Regions from separate parts of the Vibrio sp. Vf1514 genome, predicted to be linked through region 2. Evidence: predicted binding sites of a transcription regulator. Region 2 holds the regulator's gene; the other holds the start of a gene.

Region 1 (7,583 bases), 560 kb from region 2:
GTCAGCGATGCTCAACTGGCCAAACGCGAAGCGGCAGTTAGCCTCTCCGATGGCGACCCCGATTTTCTTTCGATTGATCACGCCCCGATGATCAAACCGGACGATTTGATTGAATTCAAACGCGACGGCGTGCAGGACGGTGTGTATCGCAAACTGCGGTTGGGGAAATACCCCATTCAAGCCCGTTTGGATCTGCACCGTAAAACCCTGAAAGAAGGCCGCGATGAGGTGGTCTCTTTCTTAAAACAATGCATGCGCCTGGACATTCGCACCGTCGTCATCGTGCATGGCCGCGGTGAACGGTCGACCCCGCCAGCATTAATGAAAAGTTTTGTCGCCCATTGGCTGAGCCAGATTCAGGATGTGCAATGTGCTCACAGCGCGCAACGCTTTCATGGCGGCAGCGGCGCCGTATACGTTTTGCTGAAAAAAAGCGTCGACAAGAAAAGTGAAAACCGCGAACGTCATCAGAAACGACTTGGCTGAAGCCTGTGAGCTGGTACAATGCCGCTCTTTTGACAGCATTGCTGTTGATAAATTAACCATTCCGTTGTGAAACGTCAGGAGATCCTATGTCGACACCAACCGAAAAACGTTTGAACAAATACATCAGTGAAACTGGCTTTTGTTCTCGCCGCGAAGCAGACAAATTGATTGAACAAGGCCGTGTCACCATCAATGGCCAACTGCCAGAAATGGGCACCAAAGTCAGCGATGACGACGAGGTGTGCATTGACGACAAGCCGCTGCGCAGCAAAGAAAAACCCGTATACATTGCGCTCAATAAACCGACCGGTATTACCTGTACGACTGAACGTGACGTTCCGGGGAACATCGTCGACTTCATTGGTCACCACAAACGGATTTTCCCTATTGGCCGCTTGGATAAACCATCCGATGGTTTGATTTTTCTGACCAATGATGGCGACATCGTCAACAAGATCCTGCGCGCCGGCAATAACCACGAAAAAGAGTACGTGGTGCGTGTGGACAAAGCGATCACTGCCGATTTCATCAAACAGATGTCATCTGGCGTGCGAATTCTTGATACGGTCACCTTGCCATGTAAAGTGACACAAGAAACCAAATTCTCATTTCGAATTGTGCTCACTCAGGGACTCAACCGTCAGATTCGCCGTATGTGTGAAGCGCTGGGTTATGAGGTTTTCAAACTGCGTCGAGTGCGCATCATGAATATTTCGCTCGATGGCATTCCAAACGGCAAATGGCGCTACCTGACCGAGGCGGAAGTGGCTGAAATTCTGGCGATGTGTGAAGCATCCAGCGGCACAGAAGAGGCATCACGTGTGGATAGCCAAGGCCAACGCATTCGCAAAGCGACCGATGCCAAGCTGTTTGATAGCCGTGAAGAAAACCAGCCGTCGAAAGCGCGCCGCAATCCGAAAACGTTCCGCGGCCACAATGCCGATGAGTTTCGTCACGCGCCAAATTCTAAAAAAGGCAAAACACGCTCGGAGCGCCCAGACAACAGCCGAGCCGACAACCGAGCGGATCGCAAACCGAAAAGCACAGGTTTCCATCACTCAGGTAAACCCGCGTCCGCCGGCAAACCTGCCGCAGCACGCCAAGGCGGCACGTTGCGTCTGAAAAAATAAATTGCAGATAAAGAAAAAGGGAGCGCGGGCTCCCTTTTTGATCTGTTTCGCGAAGTATTCGTGGCTTACTTCGTACCGAAGATTTTGTCACCTGCATCGCCAAGACCCGGAACGATGTAACCTTTGTCGTTCAGTTTCTTATCGATAGCAGCCGTGTACAGTTCAACGTCTGGGTGGGCTTTTTCCAGCGCTTCAATCCCTTCTGGAGCCGCAACGAGAACCAAAATCTTAAATTGGTTACAGCCTTTCTCTTTCAGCAGATCGATGGTCGCAATCATAGAGCCACCTGTGGCTAGCATTGGGTCAACCACCAGCGCGATACGCTCTTCAATGTTTGATGCGAGCTTGTTGAAGTAAGGAACAGGTTCCAAGGTTTCTTCATCACGGTAGATCCCCACCACACTGATGCGCGCACTTGGAATGTGCTCCAGAACGCCGTCCATCATGCCTAAACCCGCACGAAGAATCGGCACCACAGTCACTTTCTTCCCTTTGATCTGGTCAACTTCAACCGGACCATTCCAACCTTCGATGGTGACTTTCTCTGTTTCAAAGTCCGCAGTCGCTTCATAAGTCAGCAGGCTACCGACTTCGGTCGCTAGCTCACGAAAACGTTTTGTGCTGATATCACCTTCTCGCATCAGGCCAATTTTATGTTTCACTAGAGGGTGCTTAACTTCAACAACTTTCATTTCCATCTCCGGCATAATTTAAACAAACCTTCGGATTATACACCGATTTACTAGGCATGTTGACGTTTCTCCATGTTTTTTAGCGGGTCAATGTCGTCATGGCCTTGCCTCGTCAATATGTGGCACGTTGGCATCGTCAAATAAAACGCGCCACCCGCTCAAATGAACACCATCGACGAAAGTAAAACGCAAACGTTCAGTCAAGGCTTTTGCGCTAAAAAAGAGTGCAAAAAAACTGACGCAAACGTTTTCCTTTTTGATTTAAGCCCTGTAGAATAGCGCCGTTTTCATATCCAACTAGATCGAGGACTTTCCCCGTGAGCGGCAACAACACTTCTCTTAGCTACAAAGATGCAGGCGTAGATATCGATGCAGGCAATGCGCTTGTTGAACGAATTAAAGGTGCAGTAAAGCGTACTCGTCGCCCTGAAGTAATGGGTGGCATTGGTGGCTTTGGTGCATTGTGTGAACTCCCAACAAAATACAAACAGCCTGTACTGGTTTCTGGTACAGACGGTGTGGGCACGAAACTGCGTCTTGCTTTGGATATGAAAAAGCACGACACCATCGGTATCGACTTGGTCGCGATGTGTGTGAACGATTTGATCGTTCAAGGTGCAGAACCATTGTTCTTCCTTGACTACTACGCCACAGGCAAACTGGACGTGGACACGGCAGCAGATGTAGTATCTGGCATCGCTGACGGCTGTGTGCAAGCCGGCTGTGCGCTGATTGGCGGCGAAACCGCTGAAATGCCCGGCATGTACGAAGGTGAAGACTACGACGTGGCCGGTTTCTGTGTCGGCGTGGTCGAAAAAGAAGACATCATCGACGGCAGCAAAGTGGCTGCGGGTGATGCACTGATCGCCGTCGGTTCAAGCGGTCCACACTCCAACGGTTACTCTCTGGTTCGTAAGATTCTAGAAGTATCGGGCGCAGATAAAAACGAAATGCTGGAAGGGAAAACCATCGGTGAACACCTTCTGCAACCAACAAAAATTTACATCCAATCAGGTTTAAAACTGATTGCTGAGCATGACATTCATGCGATTTCTCACATCACTGGCGGTGGCTTCTGGGAAAACATCCCTCGCGTTCTGCCACAAGGCACCAAAGCTGTGATCGACGGTAGCAGCTGGGAATGGCCGGTGATCTTCCAATGGTTGCAAGAGAAAGGCAACGTCAACACGCACGAAATGTACCGTACATTCAACTGTGGTGTTGGCCTTGTGATTGCGCTGCCAAAAGATCAAGCACAAGCAGCGGTTGCGCTTTTGAAACAAGAAGGCGAAAACGCATGGGTGATCGGTGAAATCGCAACAGCTCAGGACCATGAAGAACAAGTAGAGATCAAATAATCCATGAAGAGTATTGTTGTTTTAGTTTCAGGAAATGGTTCCAATTTACAAGCGATCATCGATGCTTGTGAAACAAGTATTCACGATGGCAAAGTAACGGCTGTTTTTTCAAACAAAGCAACTGCTTATGGCTTAGAACGAGCTAAAAAAGCAGGGGCGGCTGCCATCTTTATCGATCCAAAAGCGTTTGAGACTCGTGATGCTTTTGATTACGCGTTGATGCAACAGATCGATGAATATCAGCCGGACCTGATTGTCCTTGCCGGTTACATGCGTATTCTGAGCAACGAATTTGTACGCCATTACCTTGGCCGTATGATTAACCTGCACCCGTCATTGCTCCCGAAATATCCGGGCCTGAACACGTACCAACGTGCGATTCACGCCGGCGACGAAGAGCATGGCACCAGTGTTCACTTCGTGACCGAGCAACTCGATGGTGGCCCGGTCATTCTGCAAGCGCGCGTGCCTATTTTTGATGAAGACACGGTCGAAACACTGACCAAGCGTGTGCAATCGCAAGAGTACCGCATTTACCCGTTGGTCACGCAATGGTTCGTCGAAGGTCGCCTTGAGATGAAAGAAGGCAAAGCCTTCTTAGACGGGCAACCGCTCGGCATGCATGGTTACGCCGACGAGTAAGGTCACGAACCACTCGGTTGAAAACAGAAAAAGGGTTGATCGTGGATCAACCCTTTTTTATGTCCGTTTGATTGCTTAACGCGTCTATTCCAGCGGCGATTTCGGCGACTGATCGCCAGGGCGGCCAGCCACATACGCGACGTCGCTGAGCATCCCCACGTTACTGTCGATCAGCTCACCAAAATGAAACAGGTTATATTCTCCTGGTTTCATCTTCTGCCACACTTCGTTGCCCGTCAGCGGCTGAGTCGCAATCACCGACACCACATCATTGGGCGTGGTTTCTTCCTGAAAGTTAATCTCGACGTCTTCATCAAGCAAGGTGGCATGACCAAACGGCGCGCGACGTGTGATCCAATAGAGATGATTGGTGCAATAACTCATCACGTATTCACCGTCGGACAGCAGCATGTTGAACACGCCCTTCTCACGCAGTTGATCACACAATTGAGCCACGAATGCGAACACACCCGCCATGTCCTGTGGAATATCCGGATAGTGTTTTTCCAGTTCATCCAGCAGCCAACAGAATGCAGCTTCACTGTCTGTCTGGCCCACCGGGCGATGGCGCCCAGACGGCAAATCTTGGTAATCGGCGAGTTGCCCGTTGTGCGCGAACGTCCAGTAACGTCCCCATAATTCACGGGTAAATGGATGGGTATTTTCTAAATTGACGCCCCCACGATTCGCTTGACGAATGTGGCTGATCACCGCGCAACTTTTGATGGGGTAATTCTGCACCAGCTCCGCAATTTTCGATTGGCAGCTTGGGCTTGGATCTTTGAAGGTGCGAAAGCCTTTGCCTTCGTAAAAGGTAATGCCCCAGCCATCACGATGCGGGCCCGTGCGGCCACCGCGCTGCATCAAGCCAGTGAAACTGAAACAAATATCGGTGGGTACATTGGCGCTCATGCCGAGCAATTCACACATGGTTTAAACTACTCCTTCTTTAAACCACTTCGTTCACGGTAGCGGTCATTCGCGCCCCAGCCTGCATGCCGGGGCACTTTGATTATGCCATCTCTTTTTCAATCAACTGAATCACGATGTGGATAATCTTAATGTGGATTTCTTGAATGCGGTCGGCGTAGCCAAAATGAGGGACTCGAATTTCAACATCCGCCAGACCCGCCATTTTACCACCGTCTTTCCCTGTCAGGGCGATGGTTTTCATGCCTTTCGCTTTGGCCGCTTCAATCGCTTTCAGAATGTTGCCGGAGTTCCCCGAGGTCGACAAACCGAACAACACATCACCTTTTGCGCCCACGGCTTCCACATAACGAGAGAAGACGAAATCGTAGCCAAAATCGTTGCTCACACAAGACAGGTGGCTTGGGTCAGAAATGGCGATACCAGGGTAGCCCGGACGGTTTTCACGGTAACGGCCTGTTAACTCTTCGGCGAAATGCATCGCATCACAGTGAGAACCACCATTACCACAAGAGAGTACTTTACCGCCCTGCTTGAACGAGTCAGCAATCACTTTTGCTGCCGCTTCAATTTGCGCGATGTTGTGATCATCGCTCAGAAACTTGTTCAGAACGTCGGCAGCTTCGGTTAATTCACTTTTAATCAGATCCTGGTACATAGGTTTTTTCTCTTTATTAATCTGCTGGCAGACAAACTCACGTAGAAAACGAGAGTTTCGTTAACCTGAGTTTACCCAAACGATTTTCTCTGTCGATAGTCAGCGTCCAAGATTTGCAAGATTCGAACGCGGATCGAGGGGAAAAACTCTCGTTGAGAGCACAAATTAGAACTTTTGCTCTATTCAGATCACTTTTTAAACACAGCAAGGTTTTACATTTCATTAATACTTTGATTACACTCTAACTGGTAAGACCACCAAATATGTAAACCAAATTCCGGTCTGCACAAAGGATAAAAATATGGACATCTTGCTCTCAATCTTAGGGTTCGTGGTCGTGTTAAGCGGCTGCCTGTACCACAGAACCTCATTAATGACTGCCTTAGCCGCACTGACCGTGACCATGTTGGTCCTGTCGTTGTTTGGCCCAGTGGGTATCATCAGCTGGGCGCTGTACTTAGCCGCTATCGCGGTATTGGCAGTCCCGTCAATCCGTCAAAGTCTCATCAGCGGTAAGACACTAAAGGTATTCAAAAAAGTACTGCCTGCGATGTCGCAGACAGAAAAAGAAGCGCTTGATGCTGGCACCGTGTGGTGGGAAGCCGAACTGTTCAAAGGCAAACCGGACTGGCAACAGCTGAGCCATATCAAAGCACCCGCACTTTCTGCCGAAGAACAAGCGTTCCTAGATGGCCCAGTGAACGAAGTGTGCGCCATGGTGAACGACTATCAGGTGACTCACGAATTGGCGGATTTGCCTCCGGAAGTGTGGCAATACCTGAAAGACCACAAATTCTTCGCCATGATCATTAAGAAGCAGTACGGCGGCTTGGAATTTTCCGCGTACGCGCAATCGCTGGTGCTGCAAAAGCTGACGGGCGTATCGGGCGTGCTTTCTTCCACCGTCGGCGTGCCGAACTCTCTCGGCCCGGGCGAACTGCTGCAACATTACGGCACCGACGAGCAAAAAGATTACTACCTCCCTCGTTTGGCGGAAGGCAAAGAGATTCCATGTTTCGCGCTGACCAGCCCAGAAGCGGGCTCTGATGCGGGCTCGATTCCGGATTACGGCATCGTGTGCAAAGGCGAATGGGAAGGCAAAGAAGTGCTGGGCATGCGCCTGACATGGAACAAACGCTACATCACGCTGGCGCCAGTTGCGACGGTTCTTGGTTTGGCCTTTAAACTGCGCGACCCTGACGGGCTGCTGGGCGAACACAAAGAGATTGGCATCACGTGTGCTTTGATCCCGACACACCTCAAAGGGGTAGAAATCGGCAATCGTCACTTCCCATTGAACGTGCCGTTCCAAAACGGCCCGACGCGCGCGAACGATCTATTTGTCCCGCTGGACTTCATCATCGGCGGTCCATCGATGGCCGGCCAAGGCTGGCGCATGCTGGTGGAATGTTTATCAGTGGGTCGCGGTATTACTCTGCCATCGAACTCAACTGGCGGCATCAAAGCAGCGGCAATGGCAACGGGCGCTTATGCGCGCATTCGTCGTCAGTTCAAGCAACCCATTGGTCACATGGAAGGGATTGAAGAACCTTTGGCGCGCCTTGCAGGGAACGCTTACGTGATGGATGCAGCGAGCAACCTCACCGTCGCGGGGATTGATGCCGGCGAAAAACCATCGGTTATTTCTGCGATTGTGAAGTATCACTGTACCCACCGAGGCCAACGC
Region 2 (7,583 bases):
TTTCAAAACGCCATAGACGTTTTTCTTCCAATGGCCTGGGGTGCCACCCTGCTGCGCAGATTCCACGGCTTTGGCCATTTCATCGGCGACCATCGAGAGCTGAATAGAAAGCTTGAGCTTAGAAAATTCGCGATGACGCACGTAGTAATCGGTAATACCGACTGCCAACGGCGACATGCGGTAAATGCTGGCGCCGTCGGTCACTTCACTGGTAAAGCGGCTAATCAAGCGCTGTTTCACCAGTTCATTAATCGCGTTATTGGCACGGAATGCAGACGCGTCACCCGTGTCTTCAAACATACGAGTCACGATGATAAATGCATCGTGCAACTCTCCTTCACCTAGCTCTTCATCGAACCGTTCGTTGCTCAGCACTGCGATAGCGATAAGAAACGCAAGTCGCTCAGGCGTCAGGTTCAATGAGAAATCATGCTGCTTGACCCAGCTGACCAATTCATCGATTGGCTGCTCTGCAGCGTTCTGAGTTAACTCACTCATTGTTATTCCTGTTCTTGTTTCTTCTTGGCCCATACATGAATGTAGCGACCTAATGAGCGGTACGGCTCTTGGCGACAGAACTTGCGTTCTAAAGCCAGTACATCTTCATATTGGTATTCGCCCATGTTTTTCATGTTACCGATGTAATCACTGAAACAACGAATACCGGACTTACCGCAAATTTCAAAACCGGCGTCTTCTATCCATTGATAGACGTCCGTCGGGATTAAGCCTTTCTGCGGTTGAAGTTTAAAACGTTTGCGGTGAGGCATGCCTTCCAAAACGTGAGGAATGTTACCGCAAACCGCATTCTTATAAACCAGACCGTGATAGTTATAGAACATCACCGACACCATGCCGCCCGGTCGGACTTGCGTCAGCAAATTCTCCAGCGCGGGTTTTGGCTCCGCTAACCATTCCATCACGGCGTGGAACATGACAATATCCACCGGGTCGGATAGGTGGTCCTGAATGGACTGAACCGGTGAATGAACCAAGCGATACTGCGCAAGCAGTCCGTGATTTGCAATATCCTTCTCTGCCAGTTGCAGCATTTCAGAAGACAGATCACACAAGGTGACCCGGTGGCCTAGCTTGGCGAGTTTTTGTGACATTTGCGCAAGCCCCCCGCCTGCATCTAATACGTGCAAAGGGGCGCTAGCTTTGTCAAAATGCGATAGCAATTGCAGTAAATCTTCCCAAACAATGACTTGGCGGATCTCGCCTTTGTCAGAGCCGTATATATTTTTTGCAAATTTGTGGGCAATATCGTCGAAATTGCGATCTTCTGTCACAGTGGCTTGAGTTATGATAATCAATCGTGCTGCTATTCTGTCATAGGAATGGCAGGAATAAAGAGGCTTTAGCCCTTTTTATTATCAAGTGCTGTTTTTTCGGACTATTTGTTTATGTTTGAGCTGAAAAAAATTGTTTCTTCTTTACTGATGCCTCTTCCGGCGTTGTTGATTATTGGTTTTGTGGGCCTGATGCTGATCATGTTCACGGCCAAACGCAAAACCGGATGCCTTGTTGTTTTGTTTTCCCTGTTTGGCATCTTCCTTATTTCATTCCAACCCGTCTCAAGTCGTTTGCTGATGCCGTTAGAACGTCAGTATTCCGCCTTTTTGCCGGTTGACGGCACAATTGATTACGTCATGGTGCTGGGCAATGGTCATGTCGTCGATGACCAGATCCCCCCCACGTCAGAGTTAAGTCGTGCCGCGTTAATGCGCCTTGCCGAAGGCATTCGTGTCATGCGCATGTATCCAGGTTCCAAACTGATTCTCTCAGGCTACGCCGGTGGCAGTGAGTTCAGTCATGCTCGCATGTTAGCGCGTGTCGCATTGGCGCTGGGCGTTGCCAAATCCGATATCATCTTGCTGGAAACAGCCAAAGATACGTGGGAAGAAGCGCGTCAAGCGGCAGCGTTTGTACAACAACGTCGTTTGGTGCTCGTGACGTCAGCAAGTCACATGCAGCGCGCACTGAATGAATTCCATTCCGCCGGTTTACAGCCGATCCCAGCGCCAACCAACTACTTGGCGCAAGCCAGCATTAGCCAGCCGTGGGATAAGTACACGCCAAAAGCGCTGTACTTAGAACAGACGGAACATTACTGGTACGAAAGCATGGGCATGCTATGGCAATCGCTGCGTGATTGGGTTGCCGGTCATGAACAAACCGCACCAATCAACAACGCAGAAACCACACTGCCCTAACTTTGGCATGCTGCGCAAGCGACAAAAAAAACACCAGCAATTGCTGGTCTTTTTTATGTACATCTTTACGCGCATCGGTGGCGACTTTTCGCTGGTATTAATCACCAGCGAACATGTAACCTTCACCGTGAACTGTCACAAAGATCTGTGGGTTCTTCGGATCAAATTCCATCTTCGCACGCATGCGACGGATCAACACATCAATAGTGCGATCATTCGGCGCATCCACTCGATGACTGATCATATTCAAAATGCGCTCGCGACTGAGCACCTGATTGGGATACGCCGACAACGCAACCAATAGCTCATATTCGGCTTTGGTGAGTCGAACCGGCTCGCCATTGCGCGTTAATGAGCGGCGCTGAATATCAAACGTCCACTCCCCGAAACGCACCAATTTATCGTTGTCCGGTTCCGGTTCTGGCAATGTGCGACCCGCGATGGCGATGCGCCACAGCAAATTTTTTACGCGAACCAATAGTTCACGCAGTTCAAGAGGTTTGGTGACGTAATCATCGGCGCCCATTTCGAGGCCAATGATTCGATCAATGCTATCCGTGCGTCCAGTGACCAGAATAATTCCTATATCTGATTGACTGCGAAGTTCTCGCGTCAGCAGCAATCCATCTTCACCCGGTAAGTTGATGTCTAACATCACTAGGTCGATGTCATGCTCACTGAGCGCCTGACGCATCGCCACCCCATTCTCAGCTTCTGTCACTTGATACCCTTCTTTTTGAAAGTATCCAGCCAGTTTGCTGCGGGTCACGATGTCGTCTTCAACAACTAAAATGTGATAGCTCATTGACACCACTTTATGTCCACTATGAATACCCGTCATTCTATTCATAAACAGTCATAATTCTAGCATCTCAACCAAAAACATCAGAGTTTATTGATTCAAAGCAATCTCCTGACAAACCGTTAATTTACCGACTTATTTGTTCATATTTTTTCACGCATTGCGTTATTGCTATTCACAATTATTGTTTAGACTTAGAGGAAGAGAGTATTCGGAGTCAACCCATGCAGGAAATCAAAGTCTTTAACGAAAAGCGTGCCGAAATTTATTGGTGGCTGTCGAGCTTATTTAGTAAAGAGCTCAGTGACAAAGAGATTGAACAATATCATTCCCCTCAAATTCGCGCCTTCCTCGGCGGGCTGGGCGAAAACGCCGGGCTGCACGCTGCCGTCACACATTTGGTGGATGCCCTCAACCGATTGATGGACCGTGAGGATGCACGCCTCGAACTTGCCGCTGACTTTTGCGATCTGTTTTTAAAATCAGATAAAGATTCCGCGCTGCCTTACGCCTCGGTGTACATCGGCCAAACCGGATTACTCAACGACACGCCAGCGCAAGCAATGGCTGAACTGCTGAAAAAACACGGCGTCACCACGCATGAAACATTGAATGAGCCTGCCGACCATTTGGCGATTGAACTCGACTTTTTAGGCCACCTCATCATTCGCAGTAATGAGCTGGAAAAAGAGGCGCATATGGAGCGCGCATTCGCCGAACAAGCTGCATTCATTCAAACCCATTTAATGCGGTGGGCGCCCCAATTTGCCACGCGCTGCCAGTCACTGGATCAATTCGGTTTCTATGCCGCGGTGACCGAACTGTTGGTGGCATTCCTCGAACTCGACTTGGCTTATTTAGCCGACGAATAGTTCGCTATCGTGCTCACAAATTGACGAATATACCGTGAACTTTGTGATGATCATTTGATCTCATCCGATGAATTTCATTGCGAGTTCACGCGTAGCAGTCTAGAATCTTGACCGCAAACGATAAAAATATGAATTGAAGATGCAAACCGCTGTTTAAAAGCGGTTTTTGTGTTTTTACTACTTATAGGCTTCACTTTGTGTACCGCCTAATCGCTGCTGGACTTGATCGCGCGAAGTTTTTTCGCATTCAGCAGTCATCGACAGGACTAACCTATGGCTACGATTAAAGACGTTGCACGCCTTGCTGGCGTATCAACAACAACCGTATCTCACGTAATCAACAAGACTCGTTTTGTTGCAGAAACCACACAAGAAAAAGTGATGGAAGCGGTAAAAGAGCTGAACTACGCGCCAAGCGCGGTCGCTCGCAGCTTAAAATGCAACACCACTCGCACCATCGGCATGCTCGTGACGCAATCGACCAACCTCTTCTTCTCTGAAGTAATCGATGGAGTGGAAAGCTACTGCTACCGTCAGGGCTACACCTTGATTCTATGTAACACCGGCGGCATTTACGAAAAGCAACGCGACTATATCCGCATGCTGGCAGAAAAGCGTGTGGACGGCATTCTAGTGATGTGTTCTGACCTGACCGAAGAACTGTTGGAAATGCTGGAAAGTCACTCAGACATTCCCAAAGTGATCATGGACTGGGGCCCAGAAACCTCACAAGCCGACAAAATCATTGATAACTCCGAAGAAGGGGGTTACCTGGCGACGAAATACCTGACTGATCGAGGTCATACGGATATCGCCTGCCTAAGCGGCCACTTCGTGAAAGCTGCGTGTCAGGAACGCATTGCTGGTTTCCGCCGTGCCATGGCAGAAGCAAATCTGCCCGTGCGTGAAGACTGGATTTTGGAAGGCAACTTTGAATGTGATACCGCTGTCCTGGCAGCTGATAAAATCATCGCGATGGACAAACGTCCGACCGCAGTATTCTGTTTCAATGACACCATGGCACTGGGCCTAATCAGCCGCTTACAACAACGTGGCATTCGCGTTCCGGATGACATGTCGGTGATTGGTTACGACAACATTGAACTGGCCGAATACTTCTCACCACCGCTGACCACCATCCACCAACCGAAACGCCGTGTGGGTAAAAACGCCTTCGAAATTTTGCTGGAACGCATCAAGGATAAAGAGCACGAGCGCCGTATATTCGAGATGCACCCTGAGATTGTTGAACGCGACACCGTAAAAGACTTGACAAAACAATAACTTTGCCGAAAATCTGTCTATCTAATGTTGCATACTCATACAAAAAACGTGTGAATTCAGTTGCAATAGTTAGAGACATATATTTGAATGACATCACATTTACATCAAGTAAATGTGATGCTTATTCAAACTTTTGATTATCCTTTTCTAAAGGAAATGTCACGCACAGGGCAAACCATCTGAAAAGGTGGGACGCAAAGCCTCCGGCCTAAACCCAATTTTGGGTAGGTAGCGGGGTTACCGATGGCAAAAATGCATATATTAAGAAGTTGACTCCTAACTGACACACTCATTGCATTCTTTTGCTACTTTCTCGGACCTGACTTTGGTGGCGTATTAATTAATACACCGAGACTTACAGCATGGATAAACCAATACTAAAAGATTCGATGCGGCTCTTTGAGCAACTTGGACGCGTTAAATCTCGTTCAATGTTTGGTGGCTTTGGGATTTTTGTCGATGACACAATGTTCGCATTGGTGGTCAATGACAGACTCCACATTCGCGCCGACGACGCTTCAACCGCAAAATTCAAGCAACAAGGCTACGAGCCTTATGTTTACAAAAAACGCGGATTCCCCGTAGTGACTAAGTATTTCGCTTTGCCGGAAGACTGCTGGTCAGACACGGGCCGTATTCTCGATGACGCTAAATCGGCACTCACTGTGGCAAAATCTGAGCGAGAGACTCAAGCCCAGGCGAAACCCGATCGTTTGAAAGATCTCCCTAACCTGCGCCTTGCGACCGAACGGATGCTGAAAAAAGCCGGTATCGAAACGGTGGAAGCGCTGCAGGAGAAAGGTGCCGTAGAAGCATACAAAGCCGTTCGACAATCACATTCTTCAGATGTCGGCTTAGAACTGCTATGGGCACTGGAAGGCGCAATTGAGGGGAAACACTGGTCGGTGATCCCTCAAACTCGCCGCGACGAGTTGTTACAACGTTTGTCGTAAACCTTTTTGAGAGCAACTTCACTAAAAGCATCCGTTCGCGGGTGCTTTTTCTTTGAAAGAAAAGATCGCTTTTCCCTGTCTGGTTACGTATACCTATTACCATCATCTCGTGGGAATCTTCAATGAGTAAAAAGCTGATTTTGGGCCTCATCTTAATCGCCGTGATCGTCGCGCTGGCGACCACGTTTGGCCAATACCTGACACTCGACAATGCCAAAGCCCAGCAAGCACTACTGGCCGACTATATTGATCAGCATGTGGTCACTGCCGCGCTGATCTACTTTCTCAGTTACGTCTTCATCACTGCGTTCTCCATTCCCGGTGCAGCCGTTGTGACCTTGCTTGGCGCAGCATTATTCGGCTTCTGGCTCAGCCTGTTACTGGTCTCATTTGCCAGCACCATCGGTGCCACACTGGCGTTTCTGAGCAGCCGCTATCTGTTAAAAGAGTGGGTACAGACTCGATTTGGCGACAAACTCCATGCCGTCAATCAAGGCATGGCTCGAGACGGCGCCTTTTATTTGCTCTCCCTGCGCCTTATCCCGGTGTTTCCATTTTTCCTGATCAACCTGCTGATGGGATTAAGCCCGATTGCGCTAACGCGCTACTATTGGGTCAGTCAGTTGGGCATGTTGCCGGGCACGGCGGTCTACATCAATGCTGGCACACAACTAGCGCAGATCGACTCACTTTCTGGCATCATTTCACCAGCCGTTTTGCTCTCATTTGCGTTGCTCGGGTTGTTTCCATTGCTCATGAAATGGGTGATGAACCGCATCACGCGCTACTCAACAAATGACGCTGCCTGAGATGAAGATTTACATTGCTCACAATCCCACTGACGCGCATCTGTTGTGTGAACTGCTCAAACAGGCGCACATTCAGTGTGAAGTGCGGGGTGAAGGATTATTTGGTCTGCGGGGAGAATTGCCCCTGAGTGAGGATACCGAGCCATATATCTGGCTGCTGGATGAAGCCCAATATGCCAAAGCGCAAGCCATCATTGCGGATTATCAACGTCCACTCAGTGCGCAAGACACGCAGCCTTGGCGCTGCACGTACTGCGGAGAGGTCAACGAAGGCCAGTTTGCCATCTGCTGGCAATGTGGCCACATCGACGACCCCGCGGAATGAGCAATCACGACGCGGTATGAAAAACTCGCGGCACAGCCGTGTCAATGCGCTGACGGGCGAGCTTGTTGCTGAATGAACTGAATCGACACCTGATTAAATAGCTCTGGCTGTTCCACATTGCACACGTGGCCGCAGTTCGGAATTTCATGTAGTTCACTTTGGCGATGCGCCGCGACCATCTCTTTGACCGGTTGAATAAACATGTAGTCCCGCTCCCCCATCAAATACAACGTTGGGATCGCTAGCTCGCGGTCTTTGAAATAGCGCATCAACGGGTTTACTTCAGCCGTGAGTGTGAACCAGCGTTTAAATTCTTTCTGAC

What was found. Region 2 encodes PurR, which represses purine synthesis genes. Its sites were predicted from a motif close to TNANGNAAACGTTTNCNTNA; they were not measured.
Region 1: purM (phosphoribosylformylglycinamidine cyclo-ligase) is a predicted target of PurR. The motif match lies at 2,545-2,564, and genes of this name have one in related genera.

The regions. Positions count from the first base shown of each region.
Region 1 is NZ_CP197267.1:2,413,973-2,421,555, forward strand. It holds gene smrA (DNA endonuclease SmrA) at 1-486, shown strand, start outside; gene rluF (23S rRNA pseudouridine(2604) synthase RluF) at 573-1,616, shown strand; gene upp (uracil phosphoribosyltransferase) at 1,682-2,308, opposite strand; gene purM (phosphoribosylformylglycinamidine cyclo-ligase) at 2,626-3,666, shown strand; gene purN (phosphoribosylglycinamide formyltransferase) at 3,670-4,308, shown strand; gene ACS18Q_RS11245 (class II glutamine amidotransferase) at 4,393-5,238, opposite strand; gene lpcA (D-sedoheptulose 7-phosphate isomerase) at 5,321-5,896, opposite strand; gene fadE (acyl-CoA dehydrogenase FadE) at 6,198-7,583, shown strand, end outside.
Region 2 is NZ_CP197267.1:1,852,017-1,859,599, forward strand. It holds gene mukF (chromosome partition protein MukF) at 1-498, opposite strand, end outside; gene cmoM (tRNA uridine 5-oxyacetic acid(34) methyltransferase CmoM) at 501-1,292, opposite strand; gene elyC (envelope biogenesis factor ElyC) at 1,407-2,216, shown strand; gene torR (two-component system response regulator TorR) at 2,314-3,021, opposite strand; gene torD (molecular chaperone TorD) at 3,243-3,890, shown strand; gene purR (HTH-type transcriptional repressor PurR) at 4,164-5,174, shown strand; cyclic di-GMP riboswitch class I at 5,334-5,419, shown strand; gene ACS18Q_RS08560 (TfoX/Sxy family DNA transformation protein) at 5,537-6,127, shown strand; gene ACS18Q_RS08565 (TVP38/TMEM64 family protein) at 6,250-6,936, shown strand; gene ACS18Q_RS08570 (putative signal transducing protein) at 6,938-7,261, shown strand; gene ACS18Q_RS08575 (alpha/beta fold hydrolase) at 7,303-7,583, opposite strand, start outside.